DNA from 3 places in the Desulfuromonas carbonis genome. Region 1 is predicted to be linked to each of the others. Evidence: predicted binding sites of a transcription regulator. Region 1 holds the regulator's gene; each other region holds the start of a gene.
The links. Region 1 encodes HrcA, which represses chaperone genes, less so after heat shock. Its sites were predicted from a motif close to TGTTAGCACTCNNNNNNNNNGAGTGCTAACA; they were not measured.
Positions count from the first base shown of each region.

Region 1 (4,974 bases):
TCTCGTCCTTCTTTTTCTCCAGGCCATAGGCGAGAGAAGCGGCGGTCGGCTCGTTGATGATGCGCAGGACGTTGAGACCGGCGATCTTGCCGGCGTCCTTGGTCGCCTGGCGCTGGGAATCGTTGAAGTAGGCCGGAACGGTGATGACGGCGTCGGTCACCTCTTCACCGAGGTAGTCTTCGGCGGTCTGCTTCATCTTCTGCAGCACCATCGCCGAGATCTCCGGCGGGCTGTAGTTCTTGCCGCGGGCCTCAATCCAGGCGTCGCCGTTGTCGGCCTTAAGGATCTTGAAGGGGCTGATCTTGATATCCTTCTGCACCGCTTCCGTATCGAACTTGCGGCCGATCAGGCGCTTGATGGCGTAGAGTGTGTTTTCCGGGTTGGTGACCGCCTGGCGCTTGGCCTGCTGCCCCACCAGCCGCTCACCCCCCTCGGTGAAGGCGACCATCGACGGGGTGGTGCGCGAACCTTCCGAGTTGGCGATGACGATCGGCTCGCCACCTTCCATCACGGCGACGCAGGAGTTGGTGGTTCCGAGGTCGATTCCGATAACTTTACCCATGAGTTTATATCCTCCCTTGAAGAAGTTGGCTTTTATTGATTACGCGCCCGGTTCCCGGCGCGCTCACGCGTTTTGCCCCGGGTTCTCCGCCGCGGGCGCCTTGCTGACCATGACCATGGCCGGGCGCAGCAGGCGTTGATTGAGCAGGTAACCCTTCTGCAATTCCTGGATGACACTCCCCGGGGGGAGCTCGTCACTCTCCAGCTGCCCCATGGCCTCGTGGCAGGAGGGGTCGAAGGGCTTGCCGACCGCCTCGACTGCAGTCACACCGGAGCGCTCGAAAACCTTGCGCAGCTGGCCGAGGGTCATTTCCACCCCTTCGAGCAGGCTGCCGTCCCCGGTGCCACTCTCCCGGGCGTGGGCTACCGCCCGCTCCAGGTTGTCGACCACCGGCAGCAGCTCCCGCAGCAGGTTTTCGTTGGCGAAACGGCCGAGGTCTTCTTTCTCGCGCTGGGCCCGCTTGCGATAATTGTCCAAGTCGGCCCTGGTCCGCAGATAGAGGTCCCAGTTCTTGGCCGCCTCTTCCAGGCTGGCCGTCAACCGGTTCTCCAGCTCGGCGTCCGGCGCTGCCGCTTCATTCGTCTCCGCCGGAGTCTGTTCCGTATCAGGGGTCACTTCCGGGGCTTCCGTCTTCTGTTTCTTGGCCACGCTATCCGTTCTCCTCGCTTTCAAGCAGCTGGCTGACCAGCCGCGCGGTGTAGTCAACAATCGGGATGACCATCGAATAAGGCATGCGACTCGGGCCGATCACCCCCAGGGTCCCGAGCGTACCGAGACTGTTGGAGTAGCTGGCGGTGATCAGACTGCACCCCTCGATTTCCCGGTATTCGCTTTCACTGCCGATGAAAATCTGCACCCCCCCGGCCTGCTGGGTCCGGTCGAGAAGCTCGACCAGCTGACTCTTCTTTTCAAAGGCGCGAAACAGCCGGCGCATCTTTTCGACATCGGCGAACTCGGGCTGATCGAGGATGTTCGAAGTCCCCTCGATGTAGAGCTGTCCCCCCGGCTCATCGCGCAGGGCGACCTCGGAGAGGCGCAGCGCCCGCTGCATCAGCTGGTCGTAGAGCGCCTTCTCCCGGGCCATCTCTTCGATTATCTTGGCCTTGACCTGCTGCATCGTCAGGCCGCCGAGAGTCCGGTTGAGGTAATTGCCGATCTGGTCAAGCTCGGACTGGGAGAGGTTCTCGCTGTTCTCCACCAGTTTGTTCTGCACCAGCCCGGAGCGGGTGACAAAGACCACCAGCAGCCGCCCCTGGGAGAGGCGAACGAACTCGATATGGCGGAAGATGGTGCTGGTGAAGCGCGGCGCCATGACAATGCCGGTGTAACTCGACATCATCGACAGCGCCTTGCCGGCTTCCTGCAGCAAATCCTCGACCCGCAGCCCGCGCTTGCGATAGTGCCCCTCGATGCGCAACTGCTCATCCCGGGTCAGCTGCCGCAACTGGAGCAGGGAGTCGACGTAAAAACGATAACCCTTCTCGGTCGGAACTCGACCGGCGGAGGTATGCGGCGAGGCGATGTAGCCCATCTCTTCGAGGTCGGCCATGACGTTGCGCACGGTGGCCGGCGAGATCGCCATCTGGTGGCGCCGGGTCACTGCCCGCGAGCCGACCGGTTCCGCCGAGGCGATGTAGTCTTCAATAATCGCCTCGAGAATCCGGCGACCCCGCTCGTTGAGCTCTTCGGCCATCGCAATCCCCGCCCCAAAAAATCAAGCCGGACAACCCGGCCGACCCATCCTTAGCACTCCTGAGACGAGAGTGCTAACGGGACTCAACATAACAACGGCCCCTCCCTTTGTCAAGGGTGAAGGGCGACACCGCAGAGTGCCCCTATTTCAAAGAAAGGCACTGATCAGGTGGTCGTAAAGGAGCCAGCCATCGAGATCGAAAACCCAGCGGCCCTGGCGCCGGGAAAGGCGCTGGCCGCAGCGCCGCAAAGCCGCCGGAAAAGCGCTGGCCACATCACTGCCGAAGGCATCCTGGAATGCCGCGTCGTCGACACCGGCCGCGGTACGCAGGCCGAGGTAGAGGGTCTCGGCCATCGCCCCGCGGCGGTCGAACTGCTCCAGTTCCGTCGCCGGGTCCTGTCCGCTGCGCAGCGCCGCGGCATAGCCGGCGAGGTCAGGAGCGACCGCCAGCCGCCGCCCCCAGCCATCCGCAATAAAGCTGTGAGCCCCGGCGCCCACGCCAACAACGCTGCGTCGTTGCCAATAACCAAGGTTGTGCCGGCATTCCCTGCCCGGGCGGGCGAAGTTGGAGACTTCGTAATGGACCAGTCCGGCTGCCGTGAGGGCCGCGTCGAGCTGCCGGTAGCCGGCGGCGAATCGTCCTTCGTCGGCGGGGAGAAACTCGCCGCGCTGGAGGCGGGTGGCCAGCGGGGTTCCCGCCTCGACACTCAACCCGTAACAGGAGAGATGCTCCGGAGCGAGCTCGAGCAACCCTGTCACCTCGGCATCGAGACTTGCCTCCGTCTCGCCAGGGAGGCCGAAGATCAGGTCGCAGGAGAGGTTGTCGAAGCCGGCCCGGCGCGCCCAGGCGCAGGCCTGGCGTCCTTGTGCGGCGGAGTGGCCGCGACCGAGAAAGGCGAGGGAGAAATCGTTAAGGGATTGCAGCCCGAGGGAGAGCCGGTTCACCCCGGCGGCGCGGTAGTCGGCCAGAGAGGCGGGCGTCACCGTCCCGGGGTTCGCCTCCAGGGAAATCTCGACCCCGGGGGCGAAACCGAAACGGCGCTCGGCGGCCGCCAGCAGCCCGGCAACCGCTTTTGGTTCGAGCAGCGAAGGGGTGCCGCCCCCAAAAAAGACGCTCGCCAGGGGCGCCGGGGCTGACCATTGGGCCGGGGTCAGCGCCAGCTGGTCATGCAGCAACGTAACGTAATCGGCGAGCGGCAGGGCGGCGTCGGCGAGGGAGAAGAAGTCGCAGTAAGCGCACTTGCTGCGGCAGTAGGGGATATGAAAATAGAGTCCGGCCATGAAAAAAGCGGGGAGTCGCCTCCCCGCCTCGTTGCCTGCGGCGGTCGTCGCCGGTTAATGGAAGTCGGTAAAGTGACTGGCGTTGAGCCAGAGGTGGACGAGGATGCTCGCCGCATAACCGAGCGCCACCGCCCAGGTCCACTTCAGGTGGTTGCCAAAGGTGTAAATCCCGCGAGCCGAGCCCATCAGGGCGACCCCGGCGGCCGAACCGATGGAGAGCAGGCTGCCCCCAACGCCGGCGGTGAGGGTCACCAGCAGCCACTGGCCGTGGGACATGTGCGGGTCCATGGTGAGGACCGCGAACATCACCGGGATGTTGTCGACGATTGCCGAGAGGAGGCCAACCAGGACGTTGGCGGTGGTGTGCCCCAGCCCGTTATAGGCGAAATTGGAGACATAGGCGAGGTAGCCGAACTGACCGAGCCCTCCGACGCAGAGGATGACGCCGTAGAAGAAGAGGAGGGTGTCCCATTCGGCCTTGGCAATCTTGCGAAAGAGGTCGAAGCCGGCCACCGGCATGTGGGCATGACCGGTGACGTCGAGGGGGCTGTCGCCGCTGAGCAGACGATGTTCCAGTTTCTTCAGGTAGTAGGCGAAAAAGGAGAGGTAACCGAGACCGAGCATCATGCCGACGGCCGGCGGCAGGTGCAGGAAGTTGTGAAAAGAGACGGCGGTGGCGATCGTCAGCAGGAAGAGGAACATGATGCGCCGGGCGCCGATCTTCATATGCACCGTCTCGTCCATCGCCTCGGGCTTCTCCTTGGGGACGGCGAAGCTCATGATCGCCGCCGGAATCAGCCAGTTGACCAGGGAGGGGAAGAAGATGGCGAAGAATTCGATGAAATCGACCTTCCCCTTCTGCCAGACCATCAGCGTGGTGATGTCGCCAAAGGGGGAGAAGGCACCACCGGCGTTGGCGCCGACGACGATATTGATGCAGGCGACGATGACGAAGGCGCGGTTGCTCCCCCCCACCGCCATCGCCACCGCTCCCATCAGAAGAGCGGTGGTCAGGTTGTCGGCGACCGGGGAGATGATGAAGGCGAGAAAGCCGGTGACCCAGAAGACGGTGCGCAGGGTGAAGCCCTTGTTGACCAGCCAGGAGCGCAGGGCGCGAAAGACATTGCGCTCCTCCAGGGCGTTGATGTAGGTCATCGCCGCCAGCAGGAAGAGGAAGAGTTCGGCATACTCGGTGAGGTTGCCGAGGATCGCTGCATGGGGCGTATGGGTGTCGCCCATCGCCGCATAGGCGAGGGCGACCAGGACCCAGATAATCCCGGCAGCGAGAATAACCGGCTTACTCTTGCGCAGGTGCAGCTTCTCCTCGAGAATGACCAGCGAGTAGGCCGCGACGAAAAGAATCAGCCCGAAGATCCCGTAAGCGGTACCGGTCAGGTTGGCCACCTCGCCGCCACCGCTCGCCAGTGCCGGCACGCCG
Region 1 covers NZ_BAAHXR010000003.1:1,333,044-1,338,017, reverse strand. Annotated here, with positions in the region: gene dnaK (molecular chaperone DnaK) at 1-562, opposite strand, end outside; gene grpE (nucleotide exchange factor GrpE) at 626-1,210, opposite strand; gene hrcA (heat-inducible transcriptional repressor HrcA) at 1,212-2,255, opposite strand; gene hemW (radical SAM family heme chaperone HemW) at 2,403-3,536, opposite strand; gene nhaD (sodium:proton antiporter NhaD) at 3,591-4,974, opposite strand, start outside.

Region 2 (4,974 bases), on a different contig from region 1:
GCAGATGCCGCCCCGAAGTGTGTTCTTCGAGGTGATAGTAGATCAGGATTTTTATCTGATCCTCGAACGTCATCTGCAAGGGTCTGTTTCCTCGGGCCTCAAGAGCGGGAGCATCGTCGACAGAGGCCGTAAGCGGCGTCAACATTCTGGTCAGGGACCGGGCATTGAGCCGGGCACGGTGAACGCGGGCAAGCAATGGCATTTTCGTAAATCCTTTAAAAGCAGGTATTTACGAAAAATCCGCGCGACCTCCCAACGGTTTGTCAACTGAAAAATCGCATAACTACTCGATTTTTCAGTTATTTCTACCCAATCAGTCGGATTGCATAAACCTAACCGGACACTGCTGAATTTTAGGATGCCTATACCCAAAACATGAAATTCTTTCGCCAAGCTTTGGAGGAATTAAATCTATTCGCGGTAATCGCCATTTGTATTCCGCTGCTTCTCTAGTAGTTGGAGTAAGTCTCATAATGGCTATATCAGTATAGCTACAAGACCATAACTGTGTTACATTCCATATCAGCCCGGATTTCCCACTGTCCAAAATTTGAAATAATTGCAGGTGAAAGGTTCCTGCCAACTTACTATTCGGTGGTGCATCAATATCGTTTCCTTCAAAATCACGAAAGAACCCGTTAATAACGTGTTGGGCTGTGATCGCAATGTATGGAGCAATAATTATTGCTGAACCATCCGCATAATATTTCCCATCCTTATGGGCCACTATTCCGAGAGCAAATTCAGTTATCGGGCTATTAAGGCCGGTACTGGTAAACGTTGGTTCTTTCGAGAATTTAGCAGGGTCCATCAATATTTCCTTTGATCGTTCATTTTATTGGCATAACATTAGTAATTCTGTTTCTTCTATCTTTTCCCAGAAATTCCCGACCGGACCACCCGGTTGGGGCGTATCTTGTTAAAATTAGCCAGGAAAAACTCCACGGCATGCAACATAACTCGCCAAATCGGGGGAGTTATGCTGCAGCGGCGGAATAACGGAGGGGGATTATGCTGAACGGTTTTCGAGGGTATCTGGCAACCAGCGGCACCGTCAAGGAAAAGAGTGTTCCTTATTACGGTCCCGGGGTTGGCAATGCCTACAGCCATTGCCGGGTGGGTTTGGCGCAGCCGTTGGCGACGGATCAGAAGAGTGTCTTTCTGACGGAGATGGCGAAATCCCATGAGGAGTGGCAGGTGAAACAGGGGCGCCTGCCCCTGCGGTGCTTCATCTGCTTTCTGACAACCTTGCGTGGCCACGAGGCGAAGAAGAATATCCTCGGGGTGCAAAGCCCGCTGGATGGCCTGTCGTGAGAGAGGCGACCCGGGCCGCTGCCGGCACCTCACCCTGGCGGAAAAAACAACGAGCCGCCCGCCGGATTCTGCTCCGGTCGGGCGGCTCGTGAACGTTCCCCGGTCTGGTCCTCTTCCCGGCATCATCCCTCCACAAATGCAATGGAATCAAGACCCTTGTTAAATACCGGAAATCGTAGCCGGCTGTCAATCATTTTGCCTTCTTAGCCGCGCCACTCCGCTTCCAGCGCCGCGGACCAGCCCAGCCGCCCGATCACCTCCGGGTGATCGGACTGGCGGGGGCAGTAGGGCCTTGAAGTTTCGAACATCCTGAAAATCTACAACTCTTCAAGGTACGACCCCATTGACCCAGGCTTGGTGTTCTCCCCCCTCGCGATCGCTGAAAACGAAAAACCGCCCGAGTCGGTGAACTTTCGACCCGGGCGGCTTCCCCGGTTGCAAATGCGCCGTTGGCTCGTTTTTTCCGCTGCTACGACGCCTCCGCCAGCACCCCTTTGAGCTTGCCCAGCGCCTGCTTTTCCAGCTGCCGGACCCGTTCGCGGCTGATGCCGTAATCGTCCGCCAACTCCTGCAAAGTGCGGGGGTCGTCGGCAAGGATGCGGTCCTGCACAATGTGCCGCTCGCGCGGGTTGAGGACAGCCAGGGCCTTGCCGACCCGGGCCGAGAGGCGGCTTTCGCTCTCCCGCTCGATCAGGAGTTCCTCCTGGCTCTGGCGCTGGTCGGCGAGGGTGTCGAGGAGGGAGTAGTCGTCCCCTTCGGTCAGTTCGACATCGAGAGAGGCATCCCGCCCGGCGAGGCGTACCGTCATTTCGTCGATTTCATCGGCCCGCACGGTGAGCTCTTGCGCCAGGGCTTCGGCGTCGCTGCTGCCGCCCAGGCGCTCGATCGCCTGGCGCGCCTGGCCGAGTTTGAAGAAGAGCTTGCGCTGGGCCTGGGTGGTGCCGATGCGGACCAGCGACCAGCTGCGGATGACGAAGTTCTGAATGTAGGCCCGAATCCACCAGACGGCGTAAGAGATCAGGCGGATACCCCGCTCCGGGTCGAACTTCTTCACCGCCATCATCAGACCGATGTTCCCTTCCTGGACCAGGTCTAGAAGCTTGATACCGTAGTTTCGATATTCGTTGGCGACCTTGACGACGAAACGCAGGTTGGCGCAGATCAGGGTGTGCGCCGCCTCCAGGTCGCCATCGCGGCGATAGCGCAGGGCGAGCTGATTCTCCTCCTCGCGGCTGAGAAGGGGGAAGCGGTGAACCTGGCTCATGTAGTGCTCAAAACTGTCGGTAGTGACCGAAAGGAGGGCGCTGTTCATCGATTGACCTCAAGATATCGCTGTTAATACAATAGATTGGCACTCTGTCCTTTAGAGTGCCAAATATAGCAAATCAGTTGCTTTAATGCAAGCGGCGGCGTCAGCAGGCCGGCGGGGTGCTTTCCAGCTCGAAATGCCGCCGGGTCTCTGGTAGAGTAAACAGCCAATTACGATATCCGCCATCAGGAGGCACCATGACCCCGGAACCCTCTATTTCCCACACTGAACTGCCGGCCTGGCGAGCCCTTGCGGCCCATGCCGAAACCCTCCGCGGCCAGCATCTGCGCCAGCTCTTCGAGGCCGACCCGGCCCGTGCCGAGCGCCTTGCCGTCGAGGCCGCCGGGCTCTACTTCGACTTCTCCAAGCAGCGCATCACCGACCAGACCCTGCAACTGCTGGTAGAGCTTGCCGTGGCGTGCGGTCTGGGGGAACGGATCGAAGCGATGTTCCGCGGTGAGATGCTCAACAGTACGGAGCAGCGGGCGGTCCTGCATGTCGCCCTGCGGGCAAACCGCGCCGCCACCATCGTCGTCGATGGGGTCAACGTGATCCCCGAAGTCCATGCCGTGCTCGACCGGATGGCGGAATTTTCCGGACAGGTGCGCAGCGGCCAGTGGCGCGGTTACAGCGGCCGGCCGATCCGCAATATCGTCAATATCGGCATCGGGGGGTCCGACCTCGGCCCGGTGATGGCCTACGAAGCGCTGCGCTCCTTCAGCCGGCGCGACCTCGTCTTCCGTTTCGTCTCCAACGTCGATGCCAGCGATTTTGTCGAGGCGACCACCGGCCTCGACCCGGCGGAAACCCTCTTTATCGTTGCCTCGAAGACCTTCACCACCCAGGAGACGATGGCCAACGCCCATACCGCGCGCGATTGGCTGCTGGCCGGGCTCGGTGCCGAGGAGGCGGTCGCCCGCCACTTCGTCGCCGTTTCGACCCATGCCGAAAAGGTCGCCGCCTTCGGCATCGATACCGCCAACATGTTCGGTTTCTGGGACTGGGTCGGCGGACGTTATTCGATCGATTCCGCGATCGGCCTTTCCACCATGCTGGCGATCGGCGCCGACCGCTTCCGGGAATTTCTCGCCGGCTTCCGCAGCATGGATGAGCACTTCCGCAGCGCCCCCTTCGCCGCCAACCTGCCGGTGCTGCACGGCCTGCTGACGGTCTGGAACGTCGACTTCTGCGGTGCCCGGAGTGTTGCGATCCTCCCCTACGACCAGTATCTGAAACGTTTTCCGGCCTACCTGCAGCAGCTGACCATGGAGTCGAACGGCAAGTCGGTGACCCGCGATGGCCGCCCCGTCGACTGCGCTACCGGTCCGGTCTATTTCGGCGAGCCGGGAACCAACGGCCAGCACTCCTTCTACCAGCTCCTCCACCAGGGGACCGAGATTATTCCCTGCGATTTCATCGGCTTCGCCCGGCCCCGCCACGACCTCGGCCGCCATCAGGCGCTGCTGCTGGCCAACCTGCTGGCGCAGAGCGCCGCCCTCGCTTTCGGCAAGACCGGCGCCGAGCTTCGTGCCGAGGGGGTCGCCGCGGAACTGATTCCGCACCGCAGCTTTCCCGGCAACCGGCCGACCACCACCATCCTCGGCGCGGCCTTGACCCCGGCGATGCTCGGCCGGCTGGTGGCCCTTTACGAGCACAGCGTCTTCGTCCAGGGGGTGATCTGGCAGATCAACTCCTTCGACCAGTGGGGGGTGGAACTCGGCAAACAGCTCGCTGGGAAGATCCTGCCCGATCTGGAGGGGTCTGGAGCGGCGGAACCGGGGCACGATCCCTCCACCAATGCTTTGATCCGGCGCTGCCGCAGCTGGGCGCAAGGGTAGGGCGCCGACAGGTTGCGCTTCCCCATGGTTGACAGCCACCCGGCGGCGGCAACATAATACGCGGGTCTTTTTCCTCTCCAACCGTGCGGGATCTGCCATGCAGCTCATCTATATCGGTCTTTTCGGCGCCTGCGGCTGTCTGGCCCGCTATCTCGTCTCCGGCTGGACCTACGCCCTTTGCGGGCGGACTCTCCCCTATGGCACCCTGGTCGTCAACGTCGTCGGCTCCTTCCTGCTCGGGCTGCTGATGGAAGGGAGCCTGCGCAGCACCTTCTTCTCTCCCGCGGTGCGAGTGGGAATCAGCGTCGGTTTCATGGGAGGCTTTACCACCTTTTCGACCTTTTCCTACGAGACCGTGCGGCTGTTCGAGGAGGGGAGTTTCTGGCAGGCCGGTACCAATATCCTGCTCAATATGATCGTCTGTCTCACATTTGCCGCCGCCGGAATCTTCGTCGCCCGCCAACTCTAGGAGGAGCCATGCGCAAACTGGAAGGGGAGCAGACCCTGATGCGG
Region 2 covers NZ_BAAHXR010000002.1:935,315-940,288, reverse strand. Annotated here, with positions in the region: partial or broken gene ACYQ8E_RS06765 (IS4 family transposase) at 1-202, opposite strand, end outside; gene ACYQ8E_RS06760 (hypothetical protein) at 314-811, opposite strand; gene ACYQ8E_RS06755 (hypothetical protein) at 1,012-1,314, shown strand; gene rpoH (RNA polymerase sigma factor RpoH) at 1,784-2,626, opposite strand; gene pgi (glucose-6-phosphate isomerase) at 2,821-4,461, shown strand; gene crcB (fluoride efflux transporter CrcB) at 4,559-4,930, shown strand; gene ACYQ8E_RS06735 (DUF190 domain-containing protein) at 4,939-4,974, shown strand, end outside.
Region 2: rpoH (RNA polymerase sigma factor RpoH) is a predicted target of HrcA. The motif match lies at 2,661-2,691, and genes of this name have one in related genera.

Region 3 (4,974 bases), 280 kb from region 1:
CAAGGAAGGATTGTGGCGGGACGATCTGGTCGATTATCTCGACGAAGGACGTGCGTTGCAAGTCCTAAAGACTACTGCGACGCGGTATCTGGCTGCCGTGGAGGAGGTCGATTCGTTGGTACGAAGCCGCCTCCAGCGGCAGCATCAGACTCCGGGAAGCCGCCAGTGGCATCTTCTGTACGATCGTTATTTTCGGGAAGAGATGCTTAAACGCAGCTGAAAATGGGCTGTCTTCGGGGGGGGCTTGCCGGTAAAGAGCCTACCATGTCGATCTCAGGAGAAGAACTGGGAGTGAGTAATCCGCCAAGCGCAAGCTTTTCGATAAAAATCTTGATGGTAGTTGTTCTTGTCGCCCTGTTGGCGACAGTGTCTTCTCCGGCCAGGGCGCAGATAACTTTCGGAGTTGTCCCGGGCGGCAACGATCTGATCCAGAACAGAACCCAGGCTCGTGCTCTGGCGCTCTATCTTTCGGGGCAGTTGAACCAAGATGTCTATGTGCAACTCTTCAAGAATACAGATGTTCTTCACGATTGGATCAATCTGGTTCAGCAGGTTGATCTGGCGATCCTGCCGATGGATTATGTTCGCCAACAACCTGTAGATGAGTTCCAGGTTCTGGCTCGGTTCCCTCTTAAGACCTCCGGCTCCGGCCTGTCTGATCCCCTGGTTGCCCGTCAAGGGCTGTCTTTATCCTTGCTCAGCGAAGTGCAATTGGCCCTGCAGTCTCTTGGTCGGACCCCGGCAGGACAGACCGTTTTGGACCAGTTGGGATCGACTTACGAGACCCCGCGCCCCCAGGTTCTCAACCCACGCCCATCGACTCCAGTCCCGGTTCCACCGTCGCCTGCAGGGGAGACGGGTATTGAAACCGTTAGTGTTTTCCCAGCGCCTCTGGCAGCAACGGAACCGCATGCCCCGGCAGCGATGGTGGCATTGCCTGTGTTGGCTGGCAACCCGCCGACCCCCAACTCGCCAATAGCCCCATTTTCTACTCTTCGCCCCGTTGTCGAGGAATCGGTTCCGGCTCCAAGGGGACCCCAACCCCAGCCCCTTTCGGCAGGTTTGGCCCGTGGCAGGGGGGGCGCAACCTCCCAATCGGTTGCGCCGCCGGGAGACAGTCTTGCACCGGCTACCGATGTGATAACGCCCCCCCTGGAAGCCCCACAACTGCCCAGCCAAGGGAAGAACATCCCCCTTACGGATCTGCTGAAGCTCCGCCAGGCACCCGCGCTGCCTGAGGAAAGGCTGCCCCTGGCACCGGCCGATAAGTTGGCCCTGGCCAACCTGGCAAAAGAAGAGCTTTCTCCCCCGCCGCCCGGTCCCAAGCCGATCGACGTGCTGCGGGAGGCGCCACCACAACGGAAGGTCTATATCCTTCCCTTCACCACCCTGATGGTCCCAGGAGTGGTCGCCGAGGGGGTCTTTGACGATTTTGTCGACCTCCTCAACGAGGCGAGCGAAAGTGGCGGCACCGAGTTCGTCATTCTCAAGAGCGGCACCAAGAAGGTCGGCCACGACTGGCTGGCGAGCCGTACCTATGTCACCGGCGAACTCTTCGGCTACGTCGAGGACTCCGGTTGCTGTTCGACCGAAATCCGCGCCCGTGCCCGCGTCCATCTCTTCCGTCCGGGCCAGCCGTCTCCGGTCTTCGACTATGAAATGCCGGTCAAGGAGATGTTCGATCACGATCGTTCGACCCTCGATCAGGAGCGCACCCGAATCTCCCGCCGGGTTGCCGAAACCCTCTCTGTTCAAGTGTTGAAGCACCTGCCGGCCGATTGATCTCCCGGTAAATTTTCGACAAACCCCTTGACATTCTCTCCCCGCTGATTATATTAAGCCCCAGCTGTTAGCACTCACCTGCACCGAGTGCTAACAGGGCCGCAAAAGGCTTGGTTCGTTTGCCGGTTTCGAACGCGAGCCTTTTTGCGTTAGCGATTGTCGTTAAACGGGGCACAGCCCTCTCATTCCATCCAATGTGTGCACAGGAAAGGAGCAAGTTGTCATGAACATCAGACCATTGCACGATCGCATCATCGTCGAGCGTCTCGAGGAAGAGACCAAGACCGCCGGGGGCCTCATCATCCCCGACACCGCCAAGGAAAAGCCCCAGCAGGGGAAAGTCATCGCTGTTGGCAAGGGGAAGAAGACCGAGGATGGCAAGGTTCTGCCCCTCGACGTCAAGGTCGGCGACAAGGTGCTGTTCGGCAAGTACTCGGGGACCGACATCAAGCTTGACGGCAAGGAATTCCTGATGATGCGTGAGGACGATATCCTCGGCGTCGTCGAGAAGTAATTCACCCAAATTCCGCGAGGAGGACTAATAGACATGTCTGCTAAGGAAATCAAATTCGGGCAGGATGCCCGGGCATCGATTCTGAAAGGGGTCAATACCCTGGCCAACGCCGTCAAGGTGACCCTCGGTCCCAAGGGGCGCAACGTCGTCATCGAGAAATCTTTTGGTGCGCCGCTGATCACCAAGGACGGCGTCACCGTCGCCAAGGAGATCGAAGTCGAGGACAAGTTCGAGAACATGGGCGCCCAACTGGTCAAGGAAGTCGCGTCCAAGACCTCCGACGTTGCCGGTGACGGCACCACCACCGCGACGGTCCTCGCCCAGGCGATCTACCGCGAAGGGGTCAAGCTGGTGACGGCCGGCCACAACCCGATGGAGATCAAACGCGGCATCGACAAGGCGGTCATTGAGGCTGTCGAGGCCCTGAAGGCGCTCTCCAAGCCGATCAAGGATCACAAGGAGATCGCCCAGGTCGGCACCATCTCCGCCAACGGCGATGCCACCATCGGCAATATCCTGGCCGAAGCTATGGAAAAGGTCGGTAAGGAAGGGGTCATCACCGTCGAGGAAGCGAAGGCGATGGAGACCACCCTGGAGACCGTCGAAGGGATGCAGTTTGATCGTGGCTACCTCTCCCCCTACTTCGTGACCGACGCCGAGCGCATGGAGACGGTGATGGAGGAAGCCCTGATCCTGATCCACGACAAGAAGATCAGCAACATGCGCGACCTGCTGCCGATTCTCGAGCCGGTCGCCAAGCAGGGGCGGCCCCTGATGATCATCGCCGAGGACGTTGAAGGCGAAGCGCTGGCGACCCTGGTCGTCAACCGCCTGCGCGGCACTCTTAATGTCTGCGCCGTCAAGGCTCCCGGTTTCGGCGACCGCCGCAAGGCGATGCTCGAAGACATCGCGGTCCTCACCGGCGGCAAGGTGATTTCCGAGGAGATCGGCTTCAAGCTGGAGAACGCCACCCTCGACATGCTCGGCCACGCCAAGCGTATCGTTGTCGATAAGGAGAACACCACCATCATCGACGGCGCCGGCGCCGAGGCCGACATCCAGGGTCGCGTCAAGCAGATCCGCGCCCAGGTCGAAGAGACCAAGAGCGATTACGATCGTGAAAAGCTGCAGGAGCGTCTCGCCAAGCTGGTCGGCGGCGTTGCCGTGGTCAAGGTTGGCGCGGCTACCGAGACCGAGATGAAAGAGAAGAAAGCCCGCGTCGAAGACGCTCTGCATGCGACCCGCGCGGCCGTGGAAGAGGGGATCGTCCCCGGTGGCGGCGTTGCCCTGGTGCGCTGCATTGCCGCCCTCAACGCCATGAAGCTCGGCGGCGAGCAGCAGTTCGGCGTCAACATCGTGAAGCGTGCTCTTGAGGAGCCGCTGCGCCAGATTGCCAATAACGCCGGCATGGAAGGCTCCATCGTCATGGACAAGGTGCTCGGCAAGAAGGGTTCCTTCGGCTTTGACGCAGCGGCTGATGTCTATGGTGACATGATCGAAAAAGGGATCATCGACCCGACCAAGGTGGCCCGCAGTGCGCTGCAGAATGCTGCTTCGGTCGCCGGCCTGATGCTCACCACCGAGGCTTGCATCGCCGAGAAGCCGAAGAAAGACGCCGGCATGGGCGGCATGCCTGGTGGCATGGGCGACATGGGCGGTATGGGCGGCATGGGCGGTATGGGCGGCATGATGTAAGCCCGGCCAGCTGCTTAGGACAAGAGCCCCCCGGATGCTTCCGGGGGGCTCTTGTCGTTATTGGAGAAAAGGGTAGTCGCGATTACGGCCCTTGACGAGAAGCCTGTGATCCGCCATCCTCTCCCGGCCACTGCAAGGGAAAAGAGAGGTAGGCCATCCTTCGAGGAGTTGTGCCACAATCTGGACCGGATCGCCCGGGAGATCGAGTTTCCGTCAGCCTCTACAATTCCCTTGCTCCGCGGGTTGAAAAGGTGTACCCCTAGGGACCCGAGCAACCCGCAAGGAGGACCCATGGGAATTTTGTCCAATACCGTCAGTATCTGCCAGTTTCGCGTCGAAGGGACACCGGCCGGCAGTGATCTCGTTACCTGGGCCGGTGAATGTCTCGCCGCCAATGCCTTCCGCTCCATCGAGAAGGGGAGCGAAGAGCTCTCCATCGGTTGGGTGCAACTCGATGACACCAGCTGCAGTGATTTCGTCAATCCCCAGACTTATGCCCGCGACCACTACCTGACCTTTGCCCTGCGCCGCGACCAGCGCCGTCTCCCCGCCCCCCTCCTCAAAGCCCACCTGGCCCGGGCCGAGGAGGAGTTCCTGGCCGCCAACCCGAGCTTTCACAAGGTCCCGAAAGTCAAACGCGAAGAACTCAAGGAAGCGGTGCGCGGCGCCCTCTTTGCGCGCACCCTGCCGGTTCCGAGCGTATGGGACGCGGTCTGGGACAGTCGCCGCAATCTGGTGACCTTCACGGCGCTTAGCCCCAAGGTCATCGACCTCTTCGAGGCGTTTTTCAAGCAGACCTTTGCCGGCCTGCGGCTGGTCGCCCTGCACCCTTTCGGGCGTGCCCGCTGCGTTGTGCCGGCAGAACTCGAGGCGACGCTGGAGCGGGCCAACCGGGCCGCCGGGGACGGTCTCCTCGAAGAGATTCGCGACAACCAGTGGCTCGGGTCCGAGTTTCTCCTCTGGTTGATTTATCGCTCCCAGTC
Region 3 covers NZ_BAAHXR010000003.1:1,615,565-1,620,538, forward strand. Annotated here, with positions in the region: gene ACYQ8E_RS14355 (DUF507 family protein) at 1-220, shown strand, start outside; gene ACYQ8E_RS14360 (hypothetical protein) at 274-678, opposite strand; gene ACYQ8E_RS14365 (hypothetical protein) at 1,270-1,782, shown strand; gene groES (co-chaperone GroES) at 2,006-2,296, shown strand; gene groL (chaperonin GroEL) at 2,330-3,991, shown strand; gene rdgC (recombination-associated protein RdgC) at 4,283-4,974, shown strand, end outside.
Region 3: groES (co-chaperone GroES) is a predicted target of HrcA. The motif match lies at 1,848-1,878, and genes of this name have one in related genera.